Regions from separate parts of the Alicyclobacillus sp. SO9 genome, predicted to be linked through region 2. Evidence: predicted binding sites of a transcription regulator. Region 2 holds the regulator's gene; the other holds the start of a gene.

Region 1 (7,616 bases), 2.5 Mb from region 2:
TAAGTCCGGACGATGTACATCCACAGTCCAACCGCTGCTTTTGGCGAGCAGAGCGCCGCCAACTTGTTGTTGAATCTGTGGCGATGTCAACGGATATGACTTATTTTTTCGACGTGCCTCAACTTTAAAGGTGCGCGCCGAAGCTCCAGTTTGCTTATGCTCATCCATCAGTAACAATGCGGTCTCGACAATTTTGTCGATATCAATATCCGTAAAGTACACTGGACTGAGGGATACAATCCCAAACACTCTTTGCAGGGCTTCAACTACCGGCGTAACGGGAGCGCTGTGAAGATGAACCAGCATCCGGCCTCCGCTGCGCTGTACCTTCACATCCGGCCAGTCCCTCAGAGCTCTCTGCATGTTGCGAAGCAAGACCTTCTCAAAGTGCGATCTATTTTTACCCTTCAGCACAATTTCCCCATACCGTGCAATCACATGTTCAATCATAGAATGAACTCCTCAGTATTATTTCATAATATCCGCAAGCCACGCCGCGCGGCTTTTAACAATTTCCAAGGCCTTGTTCACGTCTTCCTCACTTTGCCATCTGGCAAGAGAAAAACGCAGAGTCCCCGTAATTTCGCGTGTTTCTCTGCCAAGGGCCTCGAGCACATGACTGGCCTTTGCGTGCCCGCCTTGAGTGGAACAGGCCGATCCCGTTGATACATACAGCCCCTCTTCCTCCAGCGTGTGGACCAAAACCTCACCCTTAAGTCCAGGAAAAGATGTGCTGACAATGTAGGGCGAGAAATTCAGCGGACGTTCATCCACAACGCACCCAGGGATGTTCTTGAGGCCCTCGCGCAATTGTCTCATCAATGTTGAAACATGGGGGTAACTTTCAGACATGTCCCTGGCTGCAAGTTTACTGGCTGTCCCAAGCGCCGCTATCCCCAACACATTCTCGGTCCCGGAACGCAGACCGCGCTCCTGACCTCCTCCGTACAGGAGGGGTTGCAACTGAACACCTCGTCTCACAATCAGGGCACCAATCCCTTTGGGTGCCCCAATTTTGTGACCCGAGAGACTATATAAGTCAGCCCCGCTGACTTCGGCCGCATTCGGAATTTTGCCAAAGGCTTGAATTCCATCCACGTGGAACCGAACCTTGGGATAAGCTTTTAGTGCAGCGGAAATTTCTGAAACTGGAAAAATGTCTCCAGTCTCATTATTGACGTGCATGACACTCACGAGCGCCGTATCGTCTTGCACTTCGCGAAGAATCTGTGCACTAGTGATAACACCGTTGTCATCTGGCTTTACGTAACTAATCTTCCACCCTAACCGCTCCAGGCGTTTAAACGCTTCGAGTACCGAGGGGTGCTCCAGTGCCGTTGTTACAGCATGGCCGGGTCTGTCCCGCAACTGTGCGACGCCAAAAATGGCCAGGTTGTTGGCTTCCGTACCGCTGCCGGTAAAAATGACATCATCGTTCTTGCGGCCCGCGCAGCGAAGAACGTCCTTCCTGGTCTGAGTGAGTACTTGCTCTGCCTTGACACCCAGATGATGCAAAGACGACGGGTTCCCGTAATTATCCATTTGTTCTTGCAGGACTTTCTTTACGTCGCTGAGTAAAGGTGTTGTCGCAGCATTATCAAAATACAACTCCATGTTCATTCGCTCCATTTATGCAGCCTTCACTAAGGCAGCCTTCATTACTGTAGCCGTCATTGCTGCAGTTTCAGTCCTGTGCCAGTACTTGCGGGCTGATCTCTCACTTCGGTTTTCCATTTTACCATAGAAAACGGACACGACAGATGTCGTGTCCAGAACTTCCACTGCGTTCAATGAAAATAGTGCCGCATGAGAATCGGAAACCGCGGTCACTACACTCTCTTGTGTTGCTTCAACTACGTGCAATCATTTCTAAAGGGTTGACCACCTGCGGCTGTACCGCCAGTCGAACCAAATCGACGATGCGACAGGAATAGCCCCATTCATTGTCATACCACGCCAATACTTTCACAGAAGTCTCACCCAGAACGATGGTAGACAGGCCGTCAATAATCGCTGAACGGCTGTCTCCGTTAAAATCTACAGAGACTAAGGGCTTTTCTGTATAAGCGACAATTCCGGTCATAGAGCTCACAGCCGAAGCTGCCAGAACCTCATTGACTTGCTCTTTGGTCACTGGGGTGGAGAGATTTGCAACGAGATCGACCACAGATACATTCGGGGTGGGTACCCTCAACGACAAGCCGTTTAACTTGCCTTTTAACTCTGGGATAACGAGTCCGATGGCTTTGGCCGCGCCCGTACTCGTGGGGACAATCGACTCGGCCGATGCCCGAGCCCGACGCAAATCCTTATGCGGATTGTCCAGACTCCTTTGGTCACTGGTATATGAATGAACAGTTGTAACCATACCCTGTTCTAATCCAAACGCATCATTTAACACTTTGACCAGCGGAGCGAGACAGTTCGTCGTACAAGACGCTCCAGACAAAATATGGTGGCGCTGCGGGTCGTACTGTTCGTGATTCACACCCATCACCACAGTGAGGTCTGCATCCCGGTCCGTAGACGCTGGCGCAGTAATGACGACCTTTCTAGCGCCATTTTGCAAATGTATCCCTGCTGTCTCTCGGCTTCGAAACATACCAGTCGCTTCAACGACAACATCGATGTCGAGTTGGTTCCACGGCAGTTCCGCCGGATTCCTGGTGGAAAGGACTTTTGTAAACTTTCCTCCGACAACGAAACCATCCGAAGTTACGTCTATTTCTTCGTTCCATGTACCGTGAACGGAATCGTATTTGAGAAGATGAGCAAGCACATCGACATCGGCTGTCCCGTTTACAGCAACAATGTGTATATCATTCATCTGAGCTGCTCGCCGATACACCATGCGTCCAATACGTCCGAATCCGTTAATCGCTACACGAATTGTCATGATTTATTACGCCCCTTTGCGCATAGAGGATCACTTTTCCCCTCTATATTACACAAAGAACGCCAAATGTTCTACACTTAATCAGAAATAGTATGACATAAATATAAAAAATCACTTCATATGGTGCATATATTGGATTCCAAACACTAAAAATCCCAGCCCAATAATCAGGCACGCAATGGCCAATTTTCGCAGCATCGTCCTTGCTTCCTCCAATTCATCGCGCCACAGAACGTTCGCATATAAGCACTGAAAAGCGATCGCCCATGCCGCCAGGCAGAGCCAATTGCTTTAATTGCTGCGTCCAACGACTACCTGCCAGCAGTGTCGGTTCAGATTGCTGAAGTTCTACAGCCCGTTTCATAATATCGTGACGAAAAAGAAAATTCCCTTGCGTGATTACTTCTGTTGAAAATCCGAATTTTCGACTCACCGCTTCGGCATGTGTCCAGTTTGCATCCGCCGTGATGTCAGCTTCAAACAAATGAGTATAAGGATCGACAATTTCGTGATTCAGATAAGCACGCAGTGTTCCTTCCGGACGAACACCTGCCTCCCACTCTTCCTTAAAGATGCCGTAGTCAAACCAGAGTGCCTGTACAGGGGCAGAATAGTTGTCCATAACCTGTGCCATAGTGGATTCATAGAAAAGACATATTTCAGCGACTGTACCTTCGGGGCAGTTAATGAACTCATTTGCGAGTGCCGCCGCATTTCTATCGGCTTCATTCCAATGCCAAGTAAGCCCATTCGAAGCATTCAGGCCAGCGCTTAGCAGTTCCCAACCGCGATGTGTCTTTTTGACAACTTCAACAGGAAGCGCATCCAAGACTTCATTAGCGATGATAATTGTCGGGATATCCTTTACCGGATCCTCCCAGATGACTTTAGCGGGCCCGATGAGTGCTGCCTGCTCAAGCCGTTCATGCTGAACTTGACGCAACTTCGCTGACCGCTCGAGGATGCAATAGGACACGTGATTTATTCGACTTGATGCAGTCAACTCTGACAAAATGGTTTCCGCCAACTCTCCCTGTCCAGCACCCACTTCCACAACCTGCAACTCAGGAGGTTCGCCCCACTCTTGCCACTTTGTTTCAATGGCTGCGGCTAAGGTCATACCAAAAAGCGGACTTTGACTGGCAGTAAAAAAATCTGCTCCTTTTCGTCCGATTTGAACACGCTCGCTATAGTATCCATGTTCTGAGTATAAGGCAAGGTCCATCAGGCGGGCGAAAGAAATCGTGCCCGCCTGATGAATTTTATCTGTAATTCCCTGTGGCAACATGTTCAAGACTACGTCAGTCCTTCTGCCGAATGACTTCGTCAATCAATCCGTAATCCTGCGCCTCTTGTGCAGACATGAATCTGTCTCTGTCGGTGTCCATTTCAACCTGTTCCAACGGTTTTCCGGAACGGTCACTGAGGATTTGATTCAACTTCTGACGGGTTTTCACAATGTGCTCGGCGTGAATCTGAATGTCAGACGCTTGACCCCTGGCACCTCCAAGCGGCTGATGAATCATGACTTCGGAGTTTGGCAGTGCGTAGCGCTTGCCTTTGGCTCCCGCTGTCAACAGTACTGCACCCATACTCGCCGCCAAACCGACACACATGGTTGAAACGGCTGGTTTAATGTGTTGCATGGTGTCATAAATAGCCAAACCTGCACTGACAGAACCGCCGGGGCTGTTAATGTACATCTGGATGTCCTTATCGGGATCGTCGGCGGCAAGAAACAGCAGCTGAGCTACTACTGCATTTGCAACTGTATCGTCAATTGCCGTACCTAAGAAGATGATACGGTCCTTCAGAAGCCTCGAATAGATGTCGTAGCTGCGTTCCCCGCGGCTGGTCTGTTCAATCACAATTGGCACTAAACTCATGAATCACATCTCCCTTTGAATTCAGTATGTACCTGCTTCACTAGTATTACCGACTCGAAACAAATAGTCAAGGATAGTCAAAGTCAAACATAGAGAACTAAGATTCGGGACATACTAATTGCATTCACGAATCCTCAAAACCACTAGCAAGGAGGTATCCCGCTTGAATCCATTTAAACCCAACATCGGGACACTGGACCGGTATCTCAGGCTGTCCGCCGGGCTCATCATGTTTGGCAGCGGCATTGCCGGACGTCGGTCCCCACTCTCCCGTTCACTCCTGACAGGTCTTGGAGCCGCGAAAATTGCGGAGGGCATCACAGGCTGGTGCCCGCTGGTTGCTTTGACCAGCAGCTTGACGACATCCTCCGGACAGCGGCCAAACAGCACTGATGCTAATCCTTCAGCCCAGAAAAAATCCGTGAAATCTGACAAGGACGACACGCTTTTCAGTGTAGACTACTCAGACCTTCTTCATTCCCAGCAAAAAGCCGCAAAGAGACAAAATTCCACAAAAACGGGTCCGAGTACTGACGCCGCTTCTGCACTGGATAAGTTGGAATTGCAGCATTTGGACGGCGACGCTTCCGACAGTGTGATGAGCAGTGATGAAGACCATGCCCTTGCAAGCGATTCCTCTGATAAAAGCGTTCGCTCAGAAGCAGATACCGAGACGGATTTGTAGCATAACTTGCCTGCAGGACTCACACTCCTTCGTTGAGTCCTGCAGATAAATTACATGGAGATTTGTGCTGACGCATCGCGGCGGAAGCGGACACCGAATTTGCCGTGGGTTGTACGATACACCTGTACTTCTGTGGGTAACACATCTCCGCGAATTCGCTCATCGGCCTCGACCCACATCACGGCGCAATACGCTTCAAACTTTGATTCATAAAGCCCGGCAAAATACACCCATCTATCCATAAAAGAAGCGCCTCCCCCACAGTGTAGTATGTGCGGAGGAAGCGTTCAGTTGCAGACCAAAATGTACCGAAGAACCTAATCGTATAAGGGCAAACTATATGCTTTGAAGTAAGCTTGATTTACACGTACACCCGGTCGCCGCCAAGGGGTATCACATTTTCAGTTCCAATGGCGTGTCGCGCAATTGTCATAGACTCCCAATTGCGACCGTGGTAAGACGCCACAAGCCGTTCCAAAATTTTCACCTTGTATCCCGCGTCCACTACCGAGAACATGGTTGCCAAGACTGCCATTTCAGCATCGATTCCGGCCACGTGTACTTCTTCAATTCCCTTTTCTTGAAACAACTGCTGAACTTCTGCGGTGAGCCCAGAAAACGTCGACTTACCAACCACAAGTGCCTTTGGATGAGACAACATCAGCGTATCTTTGCCCTCTAACTCAGGATAAACCCAATGAGTCAAGACGACAGCATCGTAGTCGTCTCCACTTCGGTTCAGGTAGCGCTGGCACAAAGTCGCTATGTAGTCCAAAGATTGACCCAAGAATTCCTCTTGAACATCTAAACATATGAGTGCTTTTTTCACCGGATACACCCCCGAATTCTGGAGTAATCGTATCACGGCGGCAAAGGAAAATGAAGACTAATTCAGCGGTGTTCGAAATTTCGCCATATGACGAAAAGAAACTATATCCGAAAACGTAAGTGAGAATTTATATGCTCAGACGGCGTGTCTTAGGCAAGGGACCACATCCTTCATCTCCTTTTCCCGGTTCTTACGTTGTAGAGTTTGTGGATAATGAAGGAATTTTGCGGAATTGGCAGTCATTTCACTTCTATATCTTTACCCTATTTGATAGAATATAGGTACAGCAAAGATTTATACCTGCTCTGAGGTCTATGCATTTCGCGTATATGCAGCATAGAATAATTAGTACCTACTGGATGTAACTCCTTGTAGCGTTTGAACCGCAGTTGACCCATTGTCCCGCGGACGTCTAATGAGGAGGCGATTACAATGATAGCAAAGGAAGAACTCCTTCAGTTAAAGACCAAAATTTTGCCCACTGGCGCTGAATATATTCTGGATTTCTTGGTTGCTTCTCATGAACAAGTCGAGCTTACCAATATTGTGCTGGAGAATGTACCATTGCTTATTATTGGACGGCACGGTATGATTGCTCGGATTTATGAAAACAACCGGATTGTTAAAGCAAGCCATCCGAAGGAGATTCACGCATTGCTGAAGCGGTTCCTTCAGAGAAACGAGACGTTGTACGTCTTTATTAACTTGCCGGACTTGCCCATACCGGAAGAGGTTACACAGGTCTTGGAAGAAGTCAAAGACAGAAGCCGCCGGAAGGACGAACTGAGGCGCGTGATTGACGCCGCCTTAGATGACAAAGACCGTGACCTGTTCCTGCAGGCTAGTCGGGAACTGAATGATTTAAGCGAAAATGATTTTGCGAAAACCTCTCAAGGTTATGTAAGGTTTTAAGTTAGGAGACGACGCCATTGGACGATTGGTCCATCTTATATGACAATACGGAACAAACCCAGACTCGTTATGTCGGCTACCTCGGAAACACGACTCGGTTTGACGTTGCGATAACACGCACGGAGAACTTCTATGGAAAGAGTTTGGTCACGATTATTCAGAATGGACGCACAGCGATAGTGGGCCAGGACGATGCGGAAGACCTCGAGTTTATTGCAAGCGCCTTTTCGATAGCAGAAGAGGAGGAAGCTGCTGAATTCTCAGACTTTCTCTCGCATAACCTGTAGTCGCATCAGAGTAACTGAACCGAACCATAACAAGAGGCGCCAGTTGGAACGAAAAAGAGGGATTCGCTTCGGACAATACGTTCGTCGCGTTATCCCTCTTCGTTTATGGAGCTAGTTTGCA
Region 2 (7,616 bases):
CGACCTGCATACGCGGTCTTCAAGGGCATTGCGGTTTTCCTGCATGAGTGTGCGGCGAGCGGAGCGTTCGTGATCGATAAGTTGCTGCACAACACTACTCAGATTCTGAATGATCTCCTCTTCAGATTCACCCAACGTGACCTGGTTTGAAACCTGAAACAAGTTCCCCGCCGAATCACTGCCTTCGCCGTACATGCCCCTGACTGCCAGACCCACCTGAGACACCGCTGACAACATGCGGTTGATTTGGCCGGAGAGCACAAGGCCTGGTAAGTGCATCATAACAGATGCTCGCAGTCCCGTTCCCACGTTTGTGGGGCAAGCCGTCAAATAGCCAAGTCTATCGTCAAACGCGTAGGAGATGCTTTCCTCAAACGCGTCATCAACAGAACTTGCAAGGTTCCACCCTTTTTCCAACTGAAAGCCTGGCAGAATGCACTGAATGCGCAAATGGTCTTCTTCATTAACCATGATGCTGACCATCTCATCTTCCCTCAGTGCAACAGCCCCGTGTTTAGCATCTTCTGCAAGTTCACGACTAATAAGGTGTTTTTCCACAAGTACCTGTCGTTCCAAAGCGCCAATGTCTGCTCCTCGCCAGAGTTCAAACTTGCCCATATCCTTGAACCGGTTTGACGCAAGCGCACCCTCTACAGATGAAATGACCTCGTTTGCAATCGTATCGGTCTGCAGAATTGGAAACGGCAACTCCTGCAGGTTCCTTGCCACACGAATACGACTGGTTAGGATGATGTCGTCTTCAGGGCCGCCATCCTTCATCCAGCGGCTCATAGCGTTATCCAGAAAATGTGCCAGAGACATCGATTATTCCCCCTCCCCGTGCCGATCCGTCTGCTGTTCCAATTCTCGAATCTCATCTCGAAGTTTTGCTGCCTCTTCAAACTGTTCCTGCATGACCGATTGTTTCAGTTCCTTCCTTAATATATCCAACTTCTTTCTCAACTTTAACCGCTCGCCCGACTGCACCGGTATCTTTCCGGTGTGCTCAGTGCTGCTTTGAATTCTCCGCAGCAACGGCTCCAGTCTGGTAGAGAAACTGTTGTAGCACTCAGGACAACCAAACCGTCCGATTTCAGTAAACTGGTTGTAAGTCATGCCGCAGTTTTCGCATCGGACCGCCGTCGTCGATGGCGTAGAAAAGCCAGGAGATGACTCCATGTTCAACAACCCGCTCAACAACTGGTTGAAGTTAAATCCCTGTGCGGCCTGTGAGAACAGTTTCCCCTGCTCTTTGGCACAGGTCTCGCACAAGTGGTATGCACTCTTTTCACCATTTACAATTTTCGTTAAGTATACGGTCGCTTCCCGTTGTTGGCACCGTTCACACAACAACTACGACACCCCCTAGATTGGTCGCTTAAGAAGGTCAGGACGAGGAGTAGGACTGCCTGCGACACTCCATTTCATCGACTCCCCATCCAGCGTTCTTCTGCTTAGTCTGACTACCTGGTCTGACTACCTGATCTGACTCCCTGGTCTGACTCCCTAGTCTGACTCATTGGTCACTCATCTGAGCCCGGCGGCTGTATCATCATTGTTGACAACTGTATCAACACCTGAGTCAAAATCCGGGCACGGACTTCATCCCGTAACGGCAGGTCTAACCGAAGGACATCGCGGTGAATGGCAGATTGGACGATTATCATTTCACGCTCTGAAATCAGTTCTTCCCTAAACAACCGCTCAATCAAACCTTCTGCTTCCCTCTGTGAAACCCTTTCTCCAATTCCCTTGGCTAGCAGCAACAGCGGCCGAGTTTTCTCAAGCTCCAATCGCCGAATACGGATGTAACCGCCGCCGCCGCGTTTAGATTCCACAATATAACCGTGATCGATCGAAAAGCGAGTACTGATGACATAGTTGATTTGCGACGGAACACATTGAAAAACGTCCGCCAATTCGCTTCGCTGCAGTTCCACCATGCCAGAAGGGCTTTCGTCCAGGATGCGCTTCAGGTGTTGTTCAATGATGTCTGATATGCTATTTCCCAATCGATTCCCTCCCTTCCCACAGAGCACCACACGGACCTATGATGCGCTTACTCTGAACACAAACAGAGCGTTCCCTCGGTGCTATGATGTGACAACAGCCTGTACGTAGGTCATGCTCCGCGAGTCTTTGTTCGCATTTTGGCTCACCTTAAAGAGGCACAGGCATAACCCCAGAGCGCTGCATACACCCGGTGGCACGGTGTGAGAAATGCTGCCTCAGGCTGCGTGACGAGTTGCGGATGCGTTACCACCTCGGGCTGTTTGACGAGTTGAGGCTGCTTTGCCACCTCAGATTGTTTGACTTTGACTAATCTTGACTTTATTATATCCTACTGAAATAAATTTGCAAAGAGGTCTGTACCAAACCTCCCCGATGTAACTCCTCACCATACATACACATCATCCCTGACAGGAATCAAACGACCGGTCGTTGACCTTGCCAGGAAAGCAGGATAAACTGCTCTTAAAGCAGACAGATGAATCAGAGTTTAGAGCACTAAACGCGAAACGGTTGCTGATTTCGTCGATATAGAAAGGAATTGAATCAATGGCTTCGAACAAGCAGACCGAAATTGCACTTGCCGCTGTCAAATTATTTGAGCAAAAGGGCTACCATGCTACATCTGTTCAGGATATTGCAGATGAGGTTGGATTGCAAAAGGGCAGTCTCTACCACTATATTCACTCGAAGGAAGACCTGCTGCTGCACATTGCTCACGAAGCAATTTCAGAATTCAACCAACGCTTGGAACGCATCTTGAATTCGGATATCCCAGCTGAAGAGAAGGTCATTCAAGCCATTGAGAATCACATAACAGTCTCTGTTTCCAACTTGCAAACCACTACCGTATTGCTGCGTGAAGCTTTTTCACTCGGTGAACCTCAACATCAAGTCATTCAAGATTTGACTGACAGGTATCTGGAATTATGGACGGAAATTATCCGCCAAGGCAAAGAAGACGGAGAATTCTCTACCAGTCAATCCCGGGTAACGGCACTAGCCCTGCTCGGTGCGTGCAACTGGGTGTATCGTTGGTTCAAACCGGATGGCAAACTTACTGCAGAAGAAGTTTCGAGGGAATTTAGCCAAGTTTTCCTTCACGGCCTGTTGAAGTGATATAAGGGGCAGGGGGCAGCGCAGCACAGGGATGCGCCAGGGGGCTGCGGCTGTCGGCTCCAGGGCCAGGGGGCTCGGGGGCTCCGGCTGTCGGCGCATGGGCATCCAACCGGGGGCCGGCTGTCGGCGCCAGGGCATCCAACCGGGGGCCAGCTGTCGGCGCATGGGCATCCAACCGGGGGCCAGCTGTCGGCGCCAGGGCAAATAGAGATCCGAGAAGCGCTTATTCGCCGCAACGGAGGCCCAATGGAGCAAATAAGCGCTTCAGACGAGCTTATTTGCTGTTCAGACCCCATTTTCAGCGGTTTTCCGGCCTTTAAGCACTTCTCAGGAGCTTATTTTGTACTCGGCGATAGGCATGTTCCAAATAAGCACTTGTGGGATCTCTATTTTCTGCACCCCTCCCCCTCATCGGGTCTTTGGACACAGTTCGGCCACAGCTGAGGCATGTCACCGGGCTGTTTGTGTCCGCCTTGTGAACACAACGACGCCAGGGACCATGTTTTGGCACACTCGCCCCTCTTTTGCCCTCAAGCAGACACAATTCCGCCATAAACATCAACTCTACTTCCATGCATTCAGGAACTTCAGACAGTAAATAAACGGGTGTCCCCGTTTATCTTCCTTCTCCTCTTTCTCTCTGTGTTCATTCCTTTCATAGACACGGTTGCACACGACTGTGCAAGAGCGGCGGGTTCACGTACAGGGCAGTAGGGCGGCTGGGGACTCCTGCTGTCGGCCCCAGGGCCAAATAGAGATCCGAGAAGCGCTTATTCGCCGAAACGGAGGCCCAAGAGAGCAAATAGGCGCTTCAGACGAGCTTATTTGCTGTTCAGACCCCATTTTCGTTGGTTTTCCGGCCCTTAAGCACTTCTCAGGAGCTTATTTTGTACACGGCGATAGCCACGTTCCAAATAAGCACTTGTGGGATCTCTATTTTCTGCACCCCTCCCCCTCATCGGGTCTTTGGACACAGTTCCGCCACATCTGAGGCATGTCAACGGGCTGTTTGTGTCCGCCTTGTGAACACAACGTCGCCAGGGAACATGTTTTGGCACTGCCCCCCCCTCTTTTGCCCTCAAGCAGACACAATTCCGCCATAAACGCCAGCTCTGCTTCCATGCATTCAAGGAACTTCAGACGGTAAATAAACGGGTATCCCCGTTTATCTTCCTTCTCCTCTTTCTCTCTTTGTCGGTTCCTCCACTTGTACCTACAGTCACACACGAAAAGACGCTGCACCACATCGGGTGCAACGCCTCTCTCTTCCTGCTCTCTCGCCTGGCAATGTCCTACTTTCCCAGGAGCTCGCGCTCCAAGTATCATCGGCGCTGGAGGTCTTAACGGACGTGTTCGGGATGGGTACGCGTGTGGCCCCTCCGCTCTCGTCACCAGACTGGGAGATGAAGGGCGTGTGCTTCGTTCGTGCTGCGCAAGCCACTGCGCACACACCCTTCATTCCCCTATGTAATTGGTACCTCTTCTTCCCAGATAGCGAGTCGTCTGTCGTTTCCCTGTTCCTCTGGTGAAGCCCTCGACCGATTCGTATCCGTCAGCTCCACGTATCACTACGCTTCCACTCCGGACCGATCTACCTCGTCTTCTTCAAGGGGTCTTACTCCATAAATGGATGGGACACGTTATCTTGAGGGGGGCTTCGCGCTTAGATGCTTTCAGCGCTTATCCCTTCCAGACTTAGCTACCCAGCTATGCTCTTGGCAGAACAACTGGGACACCAGCGGTCTGTTCATCCCGGTCCTCTCGTACTAAGGACGATTCCTCTCACGTATCCTGCGCCCGCGGCAGATAGGGACCGAACTGTCTCACGACGTTCTGAACCCAGCTCGCGTACCGCTTTAATGGGCGAACAGCCCAACCCTTGGGACCGACTTCAGCCCCAGGATGCGATGAGCCGACATCGAGGTGCCAAACCTCCCCGTCGATGTGAACTCTTGGGGGAGATCAGCCTGTTATCCCCGGGGTAGCTTTTATCCGTTGAGCGACGGCCCTTCCACTCGGGGCCGCCGGGTCACTAAGCCCGACTTTCGTCCCTGCTCGACCTGTCCGTCTCGCAGTCAAGCTCCCTTTTGCCTTTACACGCACTGCGCGATTTCCATCCGCGCTGAGGGAACCTTTGGGCGCCTCCGTTACCTTTTTGGAGGCGACCGCCCCAGTCAAACTGCCCGCCTGACACTGTCCCCACGCCAGTTTCATGGCGCCAGGTTAGAAGATTGGCATCTCAAGGGTGGTATCCCAACACCGACTCCACATTGGCTTGCGCCCCTGCTTCTCTGTCTCCCACCTATCCTGTACATGACATACCCATCTCCCATATCAAGCTGCAGTCAAGCTCCACGGGGTCTTTCCGTCTAGCCGCGGGTAACCTGCATCTTCACAGGTATTACAATTTCACCGGGTCTCTCGTTGAGACAGCGCCCAAGTCGTTGCGCCTTTCGTGCGGGTCGGAACTTACCCGACAAGGAATTTCGCTACCTTAGGACCGTTATAGTTACGGCCGCCGTTTACTGGGGCTTCAATTCAGACCTTCGGGTTGCCCCTAAGCCCTCCTCTTAACCTTCCAGCACCGGGCAGGCGTCAGCCCCTATACTTCGCCTTTCGGCTTGGCAGAGACCTGTGTTTTTGATAAACAGTCGCTTGGGCCTTTTCACTGCGGCTCATCTCTCGATGAGCGCCCCTTCTCCCGAAGTTACGGGGCCATTTTGCCGAGTTCCTTAACGAGAGTTTTCCCGCGCGCCTTCGTGTTCTCCACGCGCCCACCTGTGTCGGTTTTCGGTACGGGCACTCCTTTCCTCACTAGAGGCTTTTCTCGGCAGTGTGATCCTCAGGACTTCGGTACTGTTCTTCCCTCCCCATCACAGCTTGAAGTTACCAGAACCGGGATTTGCCTCGATTCCCCTCTTGCTGCTTGGACGGCCTCTTCCATCCGGCCGCTTCCCTGGACCTCCTGCGTCACCCCTTCGCTCAAACAGTCTGGAGTGGTACTGGAATTTCCACCAGTTGTCCTTCGACTACGCCTTTCGGCCTCGCCTTAGGTCCCGACTAACCCTGGGCGGACGATCCTTCCCCAGGAACCCTTGGGCTTTCGGCGGACAAGATTCTCACTTGTCTTTTCGCTACTTATACCGGCATTCTCACTTCCATGACCTCCACCAAGCCTCTCAGCTCAACTTCGCCGCTCATGGAACGCTCCCCTACCACGCACATCTCTGTGCATCCAAAGCTTCGGTGTCCAGTTTAGCCCCGTTACATTTTCCGCGCAGCGTCACTCGACCAGTGAGCTATTACGCACTCTTTCAATGGTGGCTGCTTCTAAGCCAACATCCTGGTTGTCTGTGCACCGCCACATCGTTTCCCACTGAACTGGTACTTTGGGACCTTAGCTGTTGGTCTGGGCTGTTTCCCTTTTGACCACGGATCTTAGCATTCGTAGTCTGACTGCCCGGGTTAATATTGCGGCATTCGGAGTTTGACTGAGCTTGGTAACCCTGGACGGGCCCCGCACCCAATCAGTGCTCTACCTCCGCAACTCATCCCCGGACGCTAGCCCTAAAGCTATTTCGGGGAGAACCAGCTATCTCCGAGTTCGATTGGAATTTCTCCCCTACCCCCAGTTCATCCCCTGGCTTTTCAACGCCAGTGGGTTCGGGCCTCCATGCGGTGTTACCCGCACTTCACCCTGACCAGGGGTAGATCACCCGGTTTCGGGTCGAGGACTGCCAACTTATCGCCCTTTTCAGACTCGCTTTCGCTTCGGCTCCGGCTTCTCACCTTAACCTTGCTCGCCGCCCTCACTCGCCGGTTCATTCTACAAAAGGCACGCCGTCACACCTCTATGGATGCTTCGACTGATTGTAGGCACACGGTTTCAGGTTCTCTTTCACTCCGCTCCCGCGGTGCTTTTCACCTTTCCCTCACGGTACTCATCACTATCGGTCGCCAGGGAGTATTTAGCCTTAGGAGGTGGTCCTCCCAGATTCCCACGGGGTTTCTCGTGTCCCGCGGTACTTGGGGTCATGCGACAAAGTCGCGTCCGTTTCGAGTACGGGGCTCTCACCCTCTTCGACAGGCCTTCCCAGACCTTTCCTCTACGAACATCGTTTTCTCACTCTGTGAACCGGTTGCAGCCCGTTCTTCGCTTGCCCCGCTACCCCGTCTACGCATCCCCTGCAAGGTTTCCCGCGTATCCGGTTTAGGCTCTTCCGCTTTCGCTCGCCACTACTGACGGAATCACTCTTGTTTTCTCTTCCTCGGGGTACTGAGATGTTTCAGTTCTCCCGGTTGCCTCTACAGACCTATGGATTCAGCCTGCAGTCCTGGCCCATCACGACCAGGGGGTTCCCCCATTCGGACATCCACGGATCAAGGCTCGCTTACAGCTCCCCGTGGCATTTCGGTGTTCGCCCCGTCCTTCTTCGGCTCCTGGCGCCTAGGCATCCCCCGTGCGCCCTTTCTACCTTCACCATCAC

What was found. The regulator CtsR, encoded in region 2, represses protease genes until heat stress. The targets are predictions, from matches to a motif close to ATGGTCAATAAAGGTCAAACA.
Region 1: clpP (ATP-dependent Clp endopeptidase proteolytic subunit ClpP) is a predicted target of CtsR. The motif match lies at 4,852-4,872, and genes of this name have one in related genera.

The regions. Positions count from the first base shown of each region.
Region 1 is NZ_CP066339.1:2,191,870-2,199,485, reverse strand. It holds gene thiI (tRNA uracil 4-sulfurtransferase ThiI) at 1-450, opposite strand, end outside; gene GI364_RS09910 (cysteine desulfurase family protein) at 469-1,629, opposite strand; gene gap (type I glyceraldehyde-3-phosphate dehydrogenase) at 1,850-2,896, opposite strand; gene GI364_RS09900 (SAM-dependent methyltransferase) at 3,114-4,226, opposite strand; gene clpP (ATP-dependent Clp endopeptidase proteolytic subunit ClpP) at 4,198-4,782, opposite strand; gene GI364_RS09890 (YgaP family membrane protein) at 4,946-5,467, shown strand; gene GI364_RS09885 (hypothetical protein) at 5,518-5,709, opposite strand; gene GI364_RS09880 (cysteine hydrolase family protein) at 5,829-6,296, opposite strand; gene GI364_RS09875 (IDEAL domain-containing protein) at 6,729-7,208, shown strand; gene GI364_RS09870 (SAV0927 family protein) at 7,226-7,495, shown strand.
Region 2 is NZ_CP066339.1:4,720,641-4,728,256, forward strand. It holds gene GI364_RS22065 (protein arginine kinase) at 1-822, opposite strand, end outside; gene GI364_RS22070 (protein-arginine kinase activator protein McsA) at 826-1,353, opposite strand; gene GI364_RS22075 (CtsR family transcriptional regulator) at 1,524-2,012, opposite strand; gene GI364_RS22080 (TetR/AcrR family transcriptional regulator) at 2,560-3,129, shown strand; rRNA gene rrf (5S ribosomal RNA) at 4,409-4,525, opposite strand; rRNA gene GI364_RS22090 (23S ribosomal RNA) at 4,652-7,611, opposite strand.